Regions from separate parts of the Arthrobacter sp. NPDC058097 genome, predicted to be linked through region 3. Evidence: riboswitches for the same ligand, from Rfam matches in the RefSeq annotation. Region 3 holds a riboswitch; each other region holds the start of a gene.
What was found. A riboswitch is a leader RNA that binds a small molecule or an ion and turns the genes downstream of it on or off. The one in region 3 is predicted to bind S-adenosylmethionine.
Positions count from the first base shown of each region.

Region 1: linked by a shared signal. The riboswitch ahead of ACFVTE_RS10745 (homoserine O-acetyltransferase) and the one ahead of ACFVTE_RS07990 (DUF1737 domain-containing protein) in region 3 are both predicted to bind S-adenosylmethionine.
Region 2: linked by a shared signal. The riboswitch ahead of ACFVTE_RS06595 (LLM class flavin-dependent oxidoreductase) and the one ahead of ACFVTE_RS07990 (DUF1737 domain-containing protein) in region 3 are both predicted to bind S-adenosylmethionine.
Region 4: linked by a shared signal. The riboswitch ahead of ACFVTE_RS05495 (aminotransferase class V-fold PLP-dependent enzyme) and the one ahead of ACFVTE_RS07990 (DUF1737 domain-containing protein) in region 3 are both predicted to bind S-adenosylmethionine.

Region 1 is NZ_JBHVSZ010000005.1:181,900-185,480, forward strand. It holds SAM riboswitch class IV at 89-205, shown strand; gene ACFVTE_RS10740 (bifunctional o-acetylhomoserine/o-acetylserine sulfhydrylase) at 247-1,563, shown strand; SAM riboswitch class IV at 1,668-1,783, shown strand; gene ACFVTE_RS10745 (homoserine O-acetyltransferase) at 1,796-2,977, shown strand; gene ACFVTE_RS10750 (MFS transporter) at 3,192-3,581, shown strand, end outside.
Region 2 is NZ_JBHVSZ010000003.1:20,967-24,547, reverse strand. It holds gene ACFVTE_RS06600 (LLM class flavin-dependent oxidoreductase) at 1-1,085, opposite strand, end outside; SAM riboswitch class IV at 1,299-1,408, shown strand; gene ACFVTE_RS06595 (LLM class flavin-dependent oxidoreductase) at 1,444-2,550, shown strand; gene ACFVTE_RS06590 (NtaA/DmoA family FMN-dependent monooxygenase) at 2,564-3,581, shown strand, end outside.
Region 3 is NZ_JBHVSZ010000003.1:326,964-330,544, forward strand. It holds gene ACFVTE_RS07980 (aromatic amino acid ammonia-lyase) at 1-299, opposite strand, end outside; gene ACFVTE_RS07985 (NtaA/DmoA family FMN-dependent monooxygenase) at 304-1,599, opposite strand; SAM riboswitch class IV at 1,806-1,920, shown strand; gene ACFVTE_RS07990 (DUF1737 domain-containing protein) at 1,934-2,242, shown strand; gene ACFVTE_RS07995 (rhodanese-like domain-containing protein) at 2,239-2,649, shown strand; gene ACFVTE_RS08000 (O-succinylhomoserine sulfhydrylase) at 2,651-3,581, shown strand, end outside.
Region 4 is NZ_JBHVSZ010000002.1:344,530-348,110, forward strand. It holds gene ACFVTE_RS05490 (class I SAM-dependent methyltransferase) at 1-400, opposite strand, end outside; gene ACFVTE_RS05495 (aminotransferase class V-fold PLP-dependent enzyme) at 485-1,903, opposite strand; SAM riboswitch class IV at 1,938-2,051, opposite strand; gene hisN (histidinol-phosphatase) at 2,232-3,044, opposite strand; gene ACFVTE_RS05505 (ribosome small subunit-dependent GTPase A) at 3,111-3,581, opposite strand, start outside.

The DNA of each region.
Region 1 (3,581 bases), on a different contig from region 3:
GGTTGCCTAACATTGCGAAAAGTCCATACTTTGACGAAATTCGTCACAAAGCTGTCGGCATAACAGGGCCATTCCTACACTGGTCGCAGGTCATGAGTGCCAGCGAAGAAGGCCCCGGCTCGCTGGCCGGCAACCCTCCACCGCGGCGGGGTGCCCCGGGTGAAGACCTGGTTGCGCGGCGCCCGCCGTGCGGCAAGCGCGGGCCTGTGCCGGACCAGCACATGCCCCTTGAGCAGAGGAGCCTGCATGTCCGACGCATGGTCATTCGAAACCCGCCAGATCCACGCCGGCCAGGTGCCGGACAATGCCACCGGCGCCCGGTCGCTGCCGATCTACCAGACGACGTCGTTCGTCTTCCCCAGCGCCGAAAGTGCGGCGGACCGCTTCGCGCTCGCCGAGATCGCGCCCATTTACACCCGGATCGGCAACCCGACCCAGGACGCCGTTGAGCAGCGGATCGCCAGCCTGGAGGGTGGGCTTGCCGCGCTGCTCCTGAGCTCCGGCCAGGCCGCAGAAACGTACGCCATCCTGAACATTGCCGAGGCCGGCGACCACGTGGTGGCCAGCCCCAGCCTCTACGGCGGCACCTACAACCTGCTGGCGCACACCCTGAAGAAGTTCGGCATATCAGTCACCTTCGTGGCCGACCCTGACAACCTGGAGCAGTGGCGCGACGCTGTGCAGCCGAACACCAAGCTCTTCTTTGCCGAGGTGGTTTCCAACCCGCGGCAGGACGTCCTGGACATCGAAGGTGTCGCCGGGACTGCGCACGAGGCCGGCGTGCCGCTCATCGTGGACAACACGCTGTCCACGCCGTACCTCATCAGGCCGCTCGAGTGGGGCGCGGACATCGTGGTGCACTCGGCCACCAAATACCTGGGCGGCCACGGCGCCGCCATTGCCGGTGTCATCGTGGATTCAGGCAACTTCGACTTCGGTGCGGACCCGGAGCGCTTCCCGGGCTTCAATACGCCGGACCCCACCTACAACGGCCTGGTCTACGCCCGCGACCTCGGCGCAGGCGGGGCTCTGGGAGCCAACCTGTCCTACATTCTCAAGGCCCGGGTCCAGCTCCTCCGCGACCTGGGGTCCGCGGTGTCCCCGTTCAATGCCTTCCTCATCGCGCAGGGCCTGGAAACACTGAGCCTGCGGGTGGAGCGCCACGTGGCCAACGCGGTGGCCGTCGCCGGTTGGCTGGAAGCCCGGGACGATGTGGAGTCAGTGGCGTACGCCGGACTGCCGTCCAGCCCGTGGTACGAGCGGGGCCTGAAGTACGGGCCCAAGGGCACCGGCGCGGTGGTGTCCTTCACCGTCGCCGGCGGCGCCGAGGCAGGCAAGCGCTTCGTGGATGCCCTGGAACTGCACTCGCACGTGGCGAACATCGGTGACGTCCGCTCCCTCGTTATCCATCCGGCGTCGACCACGCACAGCCAGCTGACCCCGGAACAGCAGAGCGTGGCCGGGGTGGCCCCCGGCCTGGTCCGGCTGTCGGTGGGCCTTGAGCACATCGACGACATCCTGGCTGACCTCGACGCCGGATTCCGGGCGGCGAAAGGCGCCTGATCCGGCCGTTGCTGGTGGTCCTCCCGGCGCGCGGATCGGCCGGGAGTCACACAGCCGTCACATTCTTCGCGCAGATGTCCGCCTGTTTCGTAAACTGGGCAACAGGTCATGAGTGCCAGCGACAGCCCCGGCTTGCTGGCCGGCAACCCTCCTTTCGCGGTGGGGTGCCCCGGGTGAAGACCTGGCCTGCCGGACAGCTGCCGGCGGGCAAGCGCGTAGAAGAGGTTTACCCATGACGATTTCTGTCAGCAGCACCGACGTCCCCGCCGCCGAAGTTCCGGAGGGGACGGCAGTTCCCGATGGCCGCACTCTTCCTGACGGCCGTGCATTTCCCGACGGCACCGTCCAGTACCTCAACATCGGCAGCCTCGAGCTCGAGGCCGGAGGCTTCCTGCCGGACGTGACCCTGGCCTACGAAACCTGGGGAACGCTCAATGAGGACGGCTCCAACGCGATCCTCGTTCAGCATGCCCTCACCGGCAGCACCCACGTGACGCGGGGTGCCGGTGACGAGGAAGGCTGGTGGGAACAGCTCGCCGGGCCGGGCGCGCCGGCGGACACGGACAGGTTCTTTGTCATTTCCATCAACATCCTGGGCGGCTGTTACGGGTCCACGGGACCGTCGTCGACCGCTCCGGACGGCAAGCCGTGGGGCTCACGCTTTCCGCTGGTGACGCTTCGGGACTCGACTGTTGCCGAGGCGAGGCTCGCGGACCGGCTCGGCATCGGCAGCTGGCACGCCGTGGTTGGCGGGTCCATGGGCGGGGCACGCGCGCTCGAATGGGCAGTGACTTTCCCGGAGCGCGTGCGCCGCTGCGGTGTCATCTCCGTTGGCGCCAGGAGCACCGCTGAACAAATCGCCTTCGCGCAGGCACAGACCCTTGCCATCCGGCAGGACCGCCACTTCAACGGCGGTGACTACTACGGCGGCCCGGAACCGGCGGAGGGCCTGGCGCTCGCCCGGCGGATTGCCCACATCACCTACCGGTCGGCCTTCGAGCTCGATTTCCGGTTCGGCAGGAACGCCCAGGCCCCTGAAGAGCCGCTGCAGGCCGATGCCCTGGCGGGCCGCGGCCGGTACCAGGTGGAGAGCTACCTCGACCACCAGGGCAACAAGCTGGTCCGGCGCTTCGACGCCAACAGCTACATCGCCCTGACGGAAGCGCTCATGAGCCATGACGTCACCCGCGGGCGGGGGACGCTGAAGGAAGCCCTGGCCCGGGTCACGGCCGACGTGTTCGTGGCCGCCGTGGAGACGGACCGGCTGTACTTTCCCTCGCAGTCGCTGGAACTCGCCGAGGCCCTGCCCGGGAACGTGGACGTGCACATGATCGATTCGCCGATCGGCCACGACGGTTTCCTCACGGAGATCGGGCAGCTGAATGCCCAGCTCAGGGAACACTTCCGCAACTGATTCGGGACCGGTCCGCCCGGCCCGAGCCGACCGTATCGTGGCAACGCCACCGGTGGATGTGTGCATTTATGCAGATGCGCCCTGCACTATTTGGCGTTGAGCTTGCGTCATTGGCAGACCATACTCGTTGAATCCGGCGTTCGTGGTGCGCATCACACCAGTTCGCCCCCGACTGGTCCCCGTGGTGTCGAGGAAGACGCCGAAGGAGTTCGCAATGAGTACGGAAAGCTCCGCCGCAAGGCGTGCAGAAGAAACCGACGTCAAGGCCTCAGGCCTCAAGAAAGTTGTCACGGCGTCCATGGCCGGCACGGTCGTGGAGTGGTATGAGTTCTTCCTCTACGCCTCGGCTGCCACCCTGGTCTTCGGCAAGACCTTCTTCCCCAACGCCGGCACCGAGCTGGACGGCATCATCGCCGCCTTCCTCACGTACGCCGTCGGCTTCGTTGCCCGCCCGATCGGCGGCATCGTCTTCGGCCACTTCGGCGACAAGTTCGGGCGCAAGCAACTGCTGCAGCTGAGCATCATCCTGGTGGGTGTTTCCACCTTCCTCATGGGCTGCCTTCCGACGTTCCAGCAGATCGGCTACTGGGCGCCCGCGCTCCTG
Region 2 (3,581 bases), 310 kb from region 3:
GTGACGCGCTGCAGGGTGCGGAGCCCCTCCGCCACCTGACGGGGGTCGCCCACGAACCGGGTGTCCAGCCTGTCCTGGATGAGGTCCGCGTCGTCCGGTTCCAGTTCCGGCCAGCGGGCGGCGTCCTCCGGCGCGGGGTAGGGAATGGCGCCGTGGCCGGTCCTGATGCTGTGGACCCAGTCCGCGTACCCGGCGGCGATGGTTCCGGCCCGGGATTCGGTCTCGGCCACCACGACGTCGGCAGAAACAGCCACGTACGGCTCAGCCAGGGTGGTGGACGGCTTGAAGTGCGAGCGGTATTCGCCAACCGACTCCAGGACCGCCGCGGGCGCCACGTGATAGTTGGCTCCGAACGGCAGGCCGAGCTTTCCGGCGAGCCGGGCACTGGGGCCGGCGCTCGACCCGTGGATCCAGAACCCGGGGGCGTGGCCCTGTGCGGGGTGTACGGTGACCTCCGTGCCGTGGGCAGCGCGGTATTCGCCGGCGAAGAACGCGATGACGTCCTGGACGTCGCTTTCGAAGTTGTCCGCATCGCCGGGTACCCGCCCCAGCAGATCGGCCTGGACCTGGAAGCGCTCGGGGAACTTCCTGCCGAAGAGCGGCCGCGGGGCCGGGACCACCAGACCGTCCACCACACGGTTGCCGGCGGGGCTGCCGGAAAGTCTGCCGGAGGCACCCGGCGAAGCGTCTGCCGGCACACCAGCCCCTGGGGCCTCTCCTTCCGCCGGGGCCTTGGGCACGCCCGACCGGCCGAAACCGAGGTCAACGCGTCCCGGATAGAGGGCGGACAGCGTCCCGATGTTTTCCGCGATCTGAACCGGCCGGTAGTTCCCCAGGATGGTTGCCGCCGTTCCCACCCGGATGGTGCTGGTGGCCGCGGCGATGAGCGCGGACAGGACGTGCGGGGCGGAGCCGGCCACGCCGGGACTCAGGTGGTGTTCGGCCAGCCAGTAGCGGCTGTACCCCAGCGCCTCCGCCGAGACAGCCAGCGCAATGCTGTTCCGCAGTGCGTCCGTCGCCGTCTGGCCGGCGGAGACGGGGCTGAGATCGAGGACCGAGAGGGGAACGGCTGAAGGCTTGGGCATGGCAGCACACTACGGAGACGCCGTCGCCCGCCAAACTCCTCCGTCACCGTCCTCAACGTCCGGAAACCGGGGGCAACCGGAGCCCAAAATCCGTCACATACGACGGCCGCGCATGACGGAATGCGCCGCCGCTTGACGCCCCATTTCCGGAATTAACACCCTGCGACAGGCGGTTTGGAAATGTCCGGGCGGCCCTCCTAGATTCAACATCTAGGTCCAGAGTCAGCACGCCAAGGACCGGCTCGTGCTGCGGCAACCCTCAGGCATTTGATGGCGGGGTGCTCCGGAAACAGACCTGGCCGCACTTGCGGCAAGTGAATGTCGAGACGGCCGTCCGCGGCCCCTAAAAGAGGGAACCATGCCTTCACTACCCACACCCAAAAACCGGCCCGCTGTGCTCGGCATCGAGCTCGACGGCGACGGCGCCCACCCGGCAGCCTGGCGGTTTGCCGCGCACGAGCCCGGCGCATTGCTGACCGGCGCCCGCATCCGGGAAACCGTCCAGGCAGCGGACATCGCCGGCTTCCACCTCGCCACCTTCCACGACTCACGGACCACCGACACCGGGGCCACCGGAATCGCGGGGCGGATCGACGCGGTGCAGCGGGCGGCCTTCGCCTCCCCGGTGACGCGGTCGATCGGCCTGGTGCCCGAGGCAGGCGTGGTCTACACGGAGCCCTTCCACGTGGCCACCCAGCTGGCGAGCCTGGACTACTCCTCCCGCGGCCGGGCAGGGTGGCTCGTCAGCGCGGAGAACACGCTGCAGGAAGCACGATCGGTGGGCCGTGACCTGCTTGCTGCCGAAGAGGCCGGCACGGAGGCGGCGGACGTTGTCGAGAGCGCGCGGCGGCTGTGGGACTCGTGGGAAGACGACGCGGTGATCAGGGACGCCGCCACCGGCCGCTACCTCGACGCCGGCAAGCTGCACTACGCGGACTTCGAGGGCAGCCGCTTTTCCGTGAAGGGCCCGTCCATCATTCCGCGCCCCTTCCAGGGGCAGCTGCCCGTGTTCGCCCCGGCGGCGCTCCTGCCCGCCGTCGAGGCCGACGTCGCACTGGTCAGCGCGGCCACGCCCGAGGAACTTGCGCAAGCAGCGGAGGCTGCACGGAATGCCGGTGCCCCGCGCACGCTCCTGGAACTGGACGTGGTCCTCGACGCCCGCGGCCAGCGGGCAGCCGACCGGCTGGCCGAGCTGGACGCGCACGGGAAGTGGGACGGCGGTGCCCGCTACGTGGGAAACGCTGCCGGACTGGTGGAGCTCCTGGCCGGGCTGTTCCAGCAGGGCGACGGTGTCCGGATTCGCCCCGGTGTGCTGGACACCGACCTGCCGGAGCTGGCTGCCCTGGTGCTGCCGGAACTGCGCCGGACCGGTCTGCTGTCCAGCCCCGCCCCGGGCGGCACGTTGCGTGAATCGTTCGGCCTGCCCCGCCCCGCCAACCGCTACGCCGCTGCCGCGGCCCTCTAGAGAGGCCAGACCCGTGAGCTCATCCCCGCGCACGGCCGGCAACGGCCAGATCCAGTTCGGCGTCTTCTTCCAGGGCGTCAACCACACCACAGTCTGGCGTGATCCAGAGAGCGGATCCCAGACTGACTTCGAATCCTTCCGCCGGGTGGCACAGACCGCAGAACGGGGGCTGTTCACCGCCTTCTTCCTCGGCGAAGGGCTGCGGCTCCGCGAACACCTGGGCCGGATCCACGAGCTCGACGTCGCCGGCCGGCCGGACGCACAGACGGCGCTCGCCGCCCTGGCTGCCGTGACCACCAACATCGGACTGGTGGCCACCCAGAACACCACGTACAACGATCCCGCGGACCTGGCTCACCGGCTGTCCAGCCTGGACCTCCTCTCCGGCGGCCGGGCCGCATGGAACATCGTGACCACGGACAACGCCTGGACCGGCGCCAACTTCCGGCGCGGCGGCTTCCTGGCTCACGAGGACCGCTACATCCGGGCAGAAGCATTCGTCCAGACCGCCAAAGCGATCTGGGATTCCTGGGCTGACGGCGCAATCGCCGGGTCCCGGGGCTCCCGCCGGTGGCTGGCCGAGGACGGCATCACCCCCGTCCGCCGCAAAGACACGAGCTTCGACGTCGAAATCACGGGCCGCCTCCCGCGCTCCAACCAGCACCATCCGGTCCTGTTCCAAGCGGGCGACTCCCCGGACGGGCGCGACTTCGCGGTCCGCAACGCGGACGTCATCTTCTCCCGGCATGCCGGGCTGGAGGAGGCCAAGAAGTTCCGCGAGGACATTGTGGCCCGCACACTGAAGGCGGGCCGGCCGGCGGATGACGTGAAGATCTTTCCGGGGCAGGAGTTCATCCTGGCACCCACCGCCAAGGAAGCGGAGGAAAAGCACCAGTGGGTCCGCGAACGGCAGGTGGGGCCGCAGACCGCCATCGCGTTCCTTGAGCAGTTCTGGGGGCGCACCCTCAGCGAATACGACCCCGACGGCCCTCTTCCCGACGTTGACCCCGTCGTGGACGTCACCGACCCCA
Region 3 (3,581 bases):
CCGAGCAGCCCGCCGACGCCGCTGTGGTGGTAGCGCACCACCTGCAACTGGTAGTCGAGGATGGATTCCTCCTCCACGGCCGTGTCCCGCCCGGAGCCGAGCAGGGTGTTGAGTCCGTAGACCCGGTGGCCGGAATCGATGGCCGCCTGCACCACCTGGCGGGACAGGCCTACGAGTTCGAGGGCCTCGGCGCTGAGGACCACCTCCACCGCAGGATCGGCGGCCGCCGCAGCCACATCGCCGGCGCGGATATGCGCCGCGCCGATCAGGAACGTGCCGCGTTCACCAGCCCCTGCCATGGCGTTAGAAGTCCAGCAGGTTCCGGCGGAAGCCGCCGTCGCCATAGCTCGTCCGCAGCAGTCCCCGACGCCGGAGCACCGGCGCCAGCCTGTCCAGTACGCCGTGAATGGTGGCCGGGTCCACGAAGCCTGAGAAGAGGAACCCGTCGCCGCCCACCGCGGTCCCGGTTTCCTCGAGGTAGTCGGCGATTTCCTCTGCGGTGCCGATGATGCTGTCGCCGGCTCCGCCGCTGCGGGCCTGCAGGATCTGCCGCAGGGTGGAGCCTGGCGGCGCGGCCTTGGAGAAGTGCTCCAGGGTGCCTTGGTTGCTGTTGGTGCTGAGTTCGGGGAGGGGCGCGTCGAGGTCGAACTGCTTGAAGTCGATGACGGACAGGTACGAGATGGAGTTGAGCTGGCTGTCGATGTCCCGCTGCGTGAGCTCCCGGCGCGCGGCCCGCAGTTCCTCGGCCTCGGCCCTGGAACCGGTCACGGTGGGTTTGAGGACGAACAGCACCTTGACATCGTTAGGGTTCCGGCCGGCCGAGGCAGCTTCGGCGCGGATGGAGTCCCGGTAGGCCTTCATGCCGTCCACACCCCGGGCCAGGGCAATCGCGACATCCGCATTCGCACCGGCGAAGGCCTTGCCCCGCGGGGACGCCCCGGCCTGCACCAGCACCGGTTCCTCCGGCAGCGGCGCCGTGTTCAGCGGCCCCCTGACCTTGAAGAACTCGCCGTCATGGTGGATCGGCCGGACCTTGGTGTGGTCAGCGAAGATTCCTGCCCCGGCATCCTCCCGGATGGCGTCCGGTTCCCAGCTGCGCCAGAGCTTGCGCACGACGTCCACAAATTCCTCGGCTTTCTCGTAGCGGAGGTCGTGCTCGATCTGCTGGTCCAGCCCGTAGTTTTGCGCGGCCAGGTCGCTGCCGGAGGTCACCACGTTCCAGCCCAGCTGCCCGTTGGAGAAGTGCTGCAGCGTGGCCAGCAGCCGGGCGGCGGTGAACGGCGGATAGAAGGACGCGCTGATGGTGGGCACGATGCCCAGGTGTTCCGTGGCGGAGAGCAGGTACGGCACCAGTGCCAGCGGATCGTGCTTCGGAGCAAAGGACGCCTGCGCCAGTGAGACCTCGGCGCTGCCGCCGTAGGTGTCGGGGACGGTGAGCGAGTCCTCGACGATGAACAGGTCCAGCCCCGCCCGCTCGAACTCCCGGACGGCGTGCTGGTAGGGGTCGGGCTTCTTCCAGTCATAGCCGATTCCGTAGCCGGGCGTGCCCCAGCCCTGAACCCCGAAGCCATGACCCACAAACCATCCAAAATGCAGCATGGGAGTCACTGTATTCGGGGTCGAATCATTCACTGTGGCCTGGTTTCATCCGGCGTTACGGCGGGTCATCTCCCGTCATTATCCTCCCGGTCACGGGCTTTGTAACCGCATGCCGGCGTCACCGCCATGACCGGCTGTTGGGTGCGTTACGGAACATGACGACGGCCGCGGTGCGTGCCGCCGTCGTCAGTGTTACGTTTTTGGGGAGTAATGAGTACCGGCATTAAGCCCTGACTGTCCGGTCGGCAACCCTCCTTCCACGGCGGGGTGCCTCAGGTGAATACTCGGCATATCGACCACTTCGAGCTGCAAGCGTGAGAAAAGGAGATCCGTCGTGTCAGACGCCCCCGCCGTTGCAACGCTGCCGTCCCAGCAGGATAAACCTGAGGAAAAGCTGTCCTACCGCCTGATCACGGGACCGGACGACCGCGCGTTCTGTGAGCGCATTTCGGCTGCCCTGGCCGAGGGATACGTGCTGCACGGCAGCCCGGCAGCCACCTTCAACGGCACCAGCGTCATCGTGGCACAGGCCGTCATCCTGCCCGCCGCCATCGCCAGCGCAGATGCCGCCGTCGCCACCGCCGTGGACCGGCTGGACTCCGACGATGACCTCAGCGCGGAAGCGTACGAGGGTCACGCATGAGCTACGCCGGAGACCTCACCCCGCAGGACGCCTGGGCCAAGCTCGAGGAGGGGGCCATCCTGGTGGATGTGCGCACCGAGGGCGAATGGGCGCACATCGGCATTCCGGATACCAAGGCCACGGAGAACGATCCGCTCTTCATCCAGTGGACCTTTCCCGGCGGCATTCCCAACCCCGGGTTCATCGAGCAACTGAAGCAGCAGGCGCCTGAGGACGCCCGGGTGGAGCTGGTGTTCCTGTGCCGCTCCGGCCAGCGCTCCATCGCCGCCGCCATCGCCGCCACGCAGGCCGGCTTCACGGCCTACAACGTCCTCGAAGGCTTCGAGGGCGAGCCCGACCGTTACGGTGAGCGCACCGTAAACGGGTGGAAGAACCGCGGCCTGCCGACGAACCTGGGAAAGAACTAAGTTGACCTTTAATCACGACGCCGCCGGCTGGAGCCCCGATACCCAGGCCGTCCGCGGCGGGCTTGACCGCACCAATTTCCAAGAGACCACCGAACCCGTCTTCCTCAACTCCGGGTTCGTCTACGAGTCGGCCGCGGCCGCCGAGCGCGCCTTCACCGGCGAGGACGAACGTTTCGTCTACTCCCGCTACGGCAACCCGTCCGTGGCCACCTTCCAGGAGCGGCTCCGCCTGCTCGAAGGCACTGAGGCGTGCTTTGCGACGGCGTCCGGCATGTCCGCCGTGTTCACCGCCCTGGGCGCCCTGCTCGGCGCCGGGGACCGTGTGGTCGCCAGCCGCTCCCTGTTCGGCTCCTGCTTCGTCATCCTCAACGAAATCCTGCCGCGCTGGGGCGTGGAGACAGTATTCGTCGACGGCCCGGACCTCGAGCAGTGGCGCGCCGCCCTCTCGGTGCCAACGACGGCCGTCTTCTTCGAATCCCCGTCCAACCCCATGCAGGAGATCGTGGACATCGCCGCGGTCAGCGAACTCGCCCACGCCGCCGGCGCCAAGGTGGTGGCGGACAACGTCTTCGCCACCCCGCTGCTGCAGCGCTGCGGGGACCTCGGCGCGGACGTGGTCGTCTACTCCGGCACCAAGCACATCGACGGTCAGGGCCGCGTGATGGGCGGGGCCATCCTGGGCACCAAGGAATTCATCGACGGTCCGGTCAAGCAGCTCATGCGGCACACCGGCCCGGCGCTCTCCTCGTTCAACGCGTGGGTCCTGACCAAGGGCCTGGAGACCATGTCTCTCCGCGTGAACCACTCCTCCGCCACGGCGCTGCGCCTGGCCGAATGGCTGGAGGCCCAGCCCGCCGTCAGCTGGGTCAAGTACCCGCTGCTCAAGTCGCACCCGCAGTACGAACTGGCGGCCAGGCAGATGAAAGCCGGAG
Region 4 (3,581 bases), on a different contig from region 3:
TGAGGATTCGGCAAATCTCCGTGCTGGCCAGCAGCGGGTCGCACCAGTGCCACGCCTGGGCAACGCTCACGACGTCGAACGCCGCCCCGGGCAGTCCGGTTGCCTCCGCTGTCCCTTCCAGAGTTTGGACTCCTGGGTAGGCGCGGCTGAGCTGTTCCAGCATGTCCACGGAAGGGTCCACCGCGCTGACGCTCAGCCCGCGTTCCACCAGCAGGGCCGTGAATTTACCGGTTCCGGCGCCGATATCGGCAGCAGTGCGGGCCCCGGCCGGAATGAGCCAGTCCGCGGAATCGCCAGGGTAGCCGGGACGGACGCGGTGGTAGTGCTCGCCGCCGTCCTGGAAGCTCTGCCCGAGCTCCTGCCGCCGCCCGTGATGAAGTTTGGGACCGCCCCGTGCCACGCACAGTCTCCTTAGCCCGACGTCGAAAATTACGTTTCGAATTTACCGTACGGAGGCCGTTGGAAGGGGAGCGTCGGGTGGCGCTTAATCCTGCGAGCAGGGTGCGGCGCCGGCGGTGCCCGGGGTGTTCGGCGCCCACTCAGGGTAGGTGCGGGTGTCGTTCGCCGGAACCCAGCGTCCGGCGTCCACCACATAGTCCCAGCCCAGCCCGGAGCGGCGGAGCTCCTCGATGCCGGCGAGCAGCCGCTGGGCATCCTCGAGCCGCGACCCCACGCCGAAGCTGGCGCGCAGGGATCCGGACGGCAGGCCGAGGCGCTTCAGCAGCGGGTGGGCGCAGAAGCGGCCGTCGCGCAGGCCCACGCCGTGTTCGGCCGACAGGTAGGCGGCCACCAGCCCGGCGTCGTAACCCTCAACGGAGAAGTTGACCACGCCGATGGCGTCGTCGGGGTCGCTGTCCTCGAAGATCTGGTGGACGGTGACGCCGTCGATCCTGCGCAGCCCCTCGACGAGGAAGGACCGGATGGCAGCCTCATGGGCGTGCCAGCTCTGCGGATCCAGGGCGGCGATGACCTGGGTCGCCCGGGCCAGGGTGGCTGCGCCGAGCACGTTGGGTGAGCCGCCCTCGTGGCGGGCGGGGCCGGTGGCCCAGCTGACGCCGTCCAGCCGGGCCTCGCTGACGGCGCCGCCGCCGGCAAGGTGGGGGGTGCCGGCGTCGAGCCAGTCGGGGCGGCCGATCAGCACGCCGGCCCCGAAGGGGGCGTAGAGCTTGTGGCCGGAGAAGGCGAGGTAGTCGACGTCGTCCGCGGCGATGTTGACGCGGCGGTGCGGCGCGAGCTGGGCGGCGTCTACCACGATCCGTGCGCCGTATTCATGGGCCAGTGCAGCGAGGCGCCGGATGGGAAGAATTTCGCCGGTGACGTTGGACGCGCCGGTGACGGCAAGGAGGCTGACGTCGCCGTGCTCAAGTTCGGTGCGCAGGCTGCCGATGGTGGCTTCCAGTGTTTCCGAGGCCACCACGCTGCGGTGCGGCACTCCCTGCCACGGCAGCAGGTTGGCGTGGTGCTCGATGTCCAGGTACAGCACCTCACCGGTGTGGTGGTGGTCCTGCACGGGCAGGCAGCCGGCCAGGAGGTTGAGGGAATCGGTGGTGTTCCGGGTGAAGATCACGGCGTCATCGGCGCGGCCGCCCACGAACTCCCGCACGATGTCGCGCGCGTTCTCGTACACGGAGGTGCTGATCTGGGAGGCGTAGCCGGCGCCACGGTGCACGCTCGCGTAGTACGGAAGGATCTCGTTGAGATAGGCAGACACCACGGACAGTGCGGGCGCGGAGGCGCCGTAGTCGAGGTTGGCGTAGCGGACGTGGCCACCCTGGATCAGCGGAGCCTGGATTTCCGCGCCGGTAACAGCGGCCAGGGGACGGCCGGCGGCGGCAAATCGGCCGTCCAGCAGGGCCGCGTCCGCGGCAGAAGACTCGATGGAAGAAATGATTGCAGTCGTCATGGGACCTCACTGAGAAAGGACCCCGTGTGACGGGGATCCGCGCTTGCCGGGTCCGTTCCGGATCGGCCTGGTCGTCACCCGGGGCACCCCACCGCGAATGGAGGGTTGCCGGCCAGCTAACCGGGGTTTAGCGCTGGCACTCGTGACCTGTAACGAGACTAGGACATCCGGAGGGGCGATGAAAAAGCCGGTCCGGAATGTTAAGCGGATTATTACGAAGCCCTGATATCGGGCGTTCGGCCGAATAAACGACGGCGGCCGCCACCAAAAGGGGGCGACCGCCGTCGTAATATTCAGCGCCAGGGCACCGGGTCAGCTCAGAGGAAAGCTAGAGCAAATCGTCCAGCTGTGGGTTCAGCCGCTTCAGGACTTCCGAGTGCAGGATCGAGTTGGTGGCCAGGGCGTTGCCGCCGAACGGGCCGTCCGTGCCTTCGAGGGAGGTGAAACGGCCGCCGGCCTCCGTGACGATCGGCACCAGCGCCGCCATGTCATAGAGGTTCAGCTCCGGTTCGCAGGCGATGTCCACCGCGCCTTCGGCCACCATGCAGTAGGACCAGAAATCGCCGAAGGCGCGGGTGCGCCACACATCCTCGGTGAGCTGGAGGAACTCATCGAGATTGCCGCGGTCCTTCCAGCCGCCGAGGCTGGAGTAGGACAGCGAGGCGTCGGCGAGGCTGGACACATTGGATACCTTGAGCCGGGTTGCCGAGGCCAGGGACCGGCCCGAATAGGCGCCGGCGCCCTTGGCCGCCCACCAGCGCTTGCCGAGCGCCGGGGCGCTGACCACGCCCACGACAGGCTCGCCCTCGTCGACGAGGGCGATCAGCGTGGCCCACACCGGCACCCCGCGGACAAAGTTCTTGGTGCCGTCGATGGGGTCGATGATCCAGCGGCGGGAACCATGGCCGGAACTTCCGAACTCCTCACCGAGCACGGCGTCGCGGGGACGGGAGCGGGACAGCTGGCCTCGGATGGACTCCTCGGCGGCCTTGTCCGCATCGGTGACCGGCGTCAGATCAGGCTTCGTCTCGATCTGGAGGTCCAGCGCCTTGAACCGGCTCATGGTCTGGTCGTCCACGGAATCGGCCAACACATGGGCCAGACGCAGGTCATCGTTGTACGTTGAAGCGGGTTGGGTCATGGTTCCAAACTACCCTCAAAGGCCCGGCGGGGCGGGGAGGCAGCCGCCGGGCTGCGCCGCGGAAGGCTAGCTGACGCTGCCGAGTTCCTTGGTTTCCTGGCCTTCCGCGCGCGGGTCGGTGCCCAGCAAACGGCGCAGCGACGCGAGCCTGGCCGCTCCCGTGGGGCCGGCGTGGCCGGCCGCGACCCAGGCATCCACGCCGCAGTTGACGGCGGTGGCGTCGTGCTTGCAGCCGCGTTCGCAGGCCTCGGTGCCCGGCTCAAGGTCGGGGAAGGAATGCAGGATCCGGTCCGGGTCCACGTGGGCCAGCCCGAAGGAACGGATGCCCGGCGTGTCGATGATCCAGCTCCCGGCGGGGGCGTCAGCGAGCTTGAGGGCGAGGGCCGACGACGACGTGTGCCGTCCGCGGCCGGTCACCGCGTTGACGCCGCCGGTGGCGCGTTCGGCACCGGTCAGCGCGTTGACCATGGTGGATTTTCCGACGCCGGAATGGCCCAGCATCACTGTCACCTTGCCGTCCAGGTGGGCGCGGAGTTC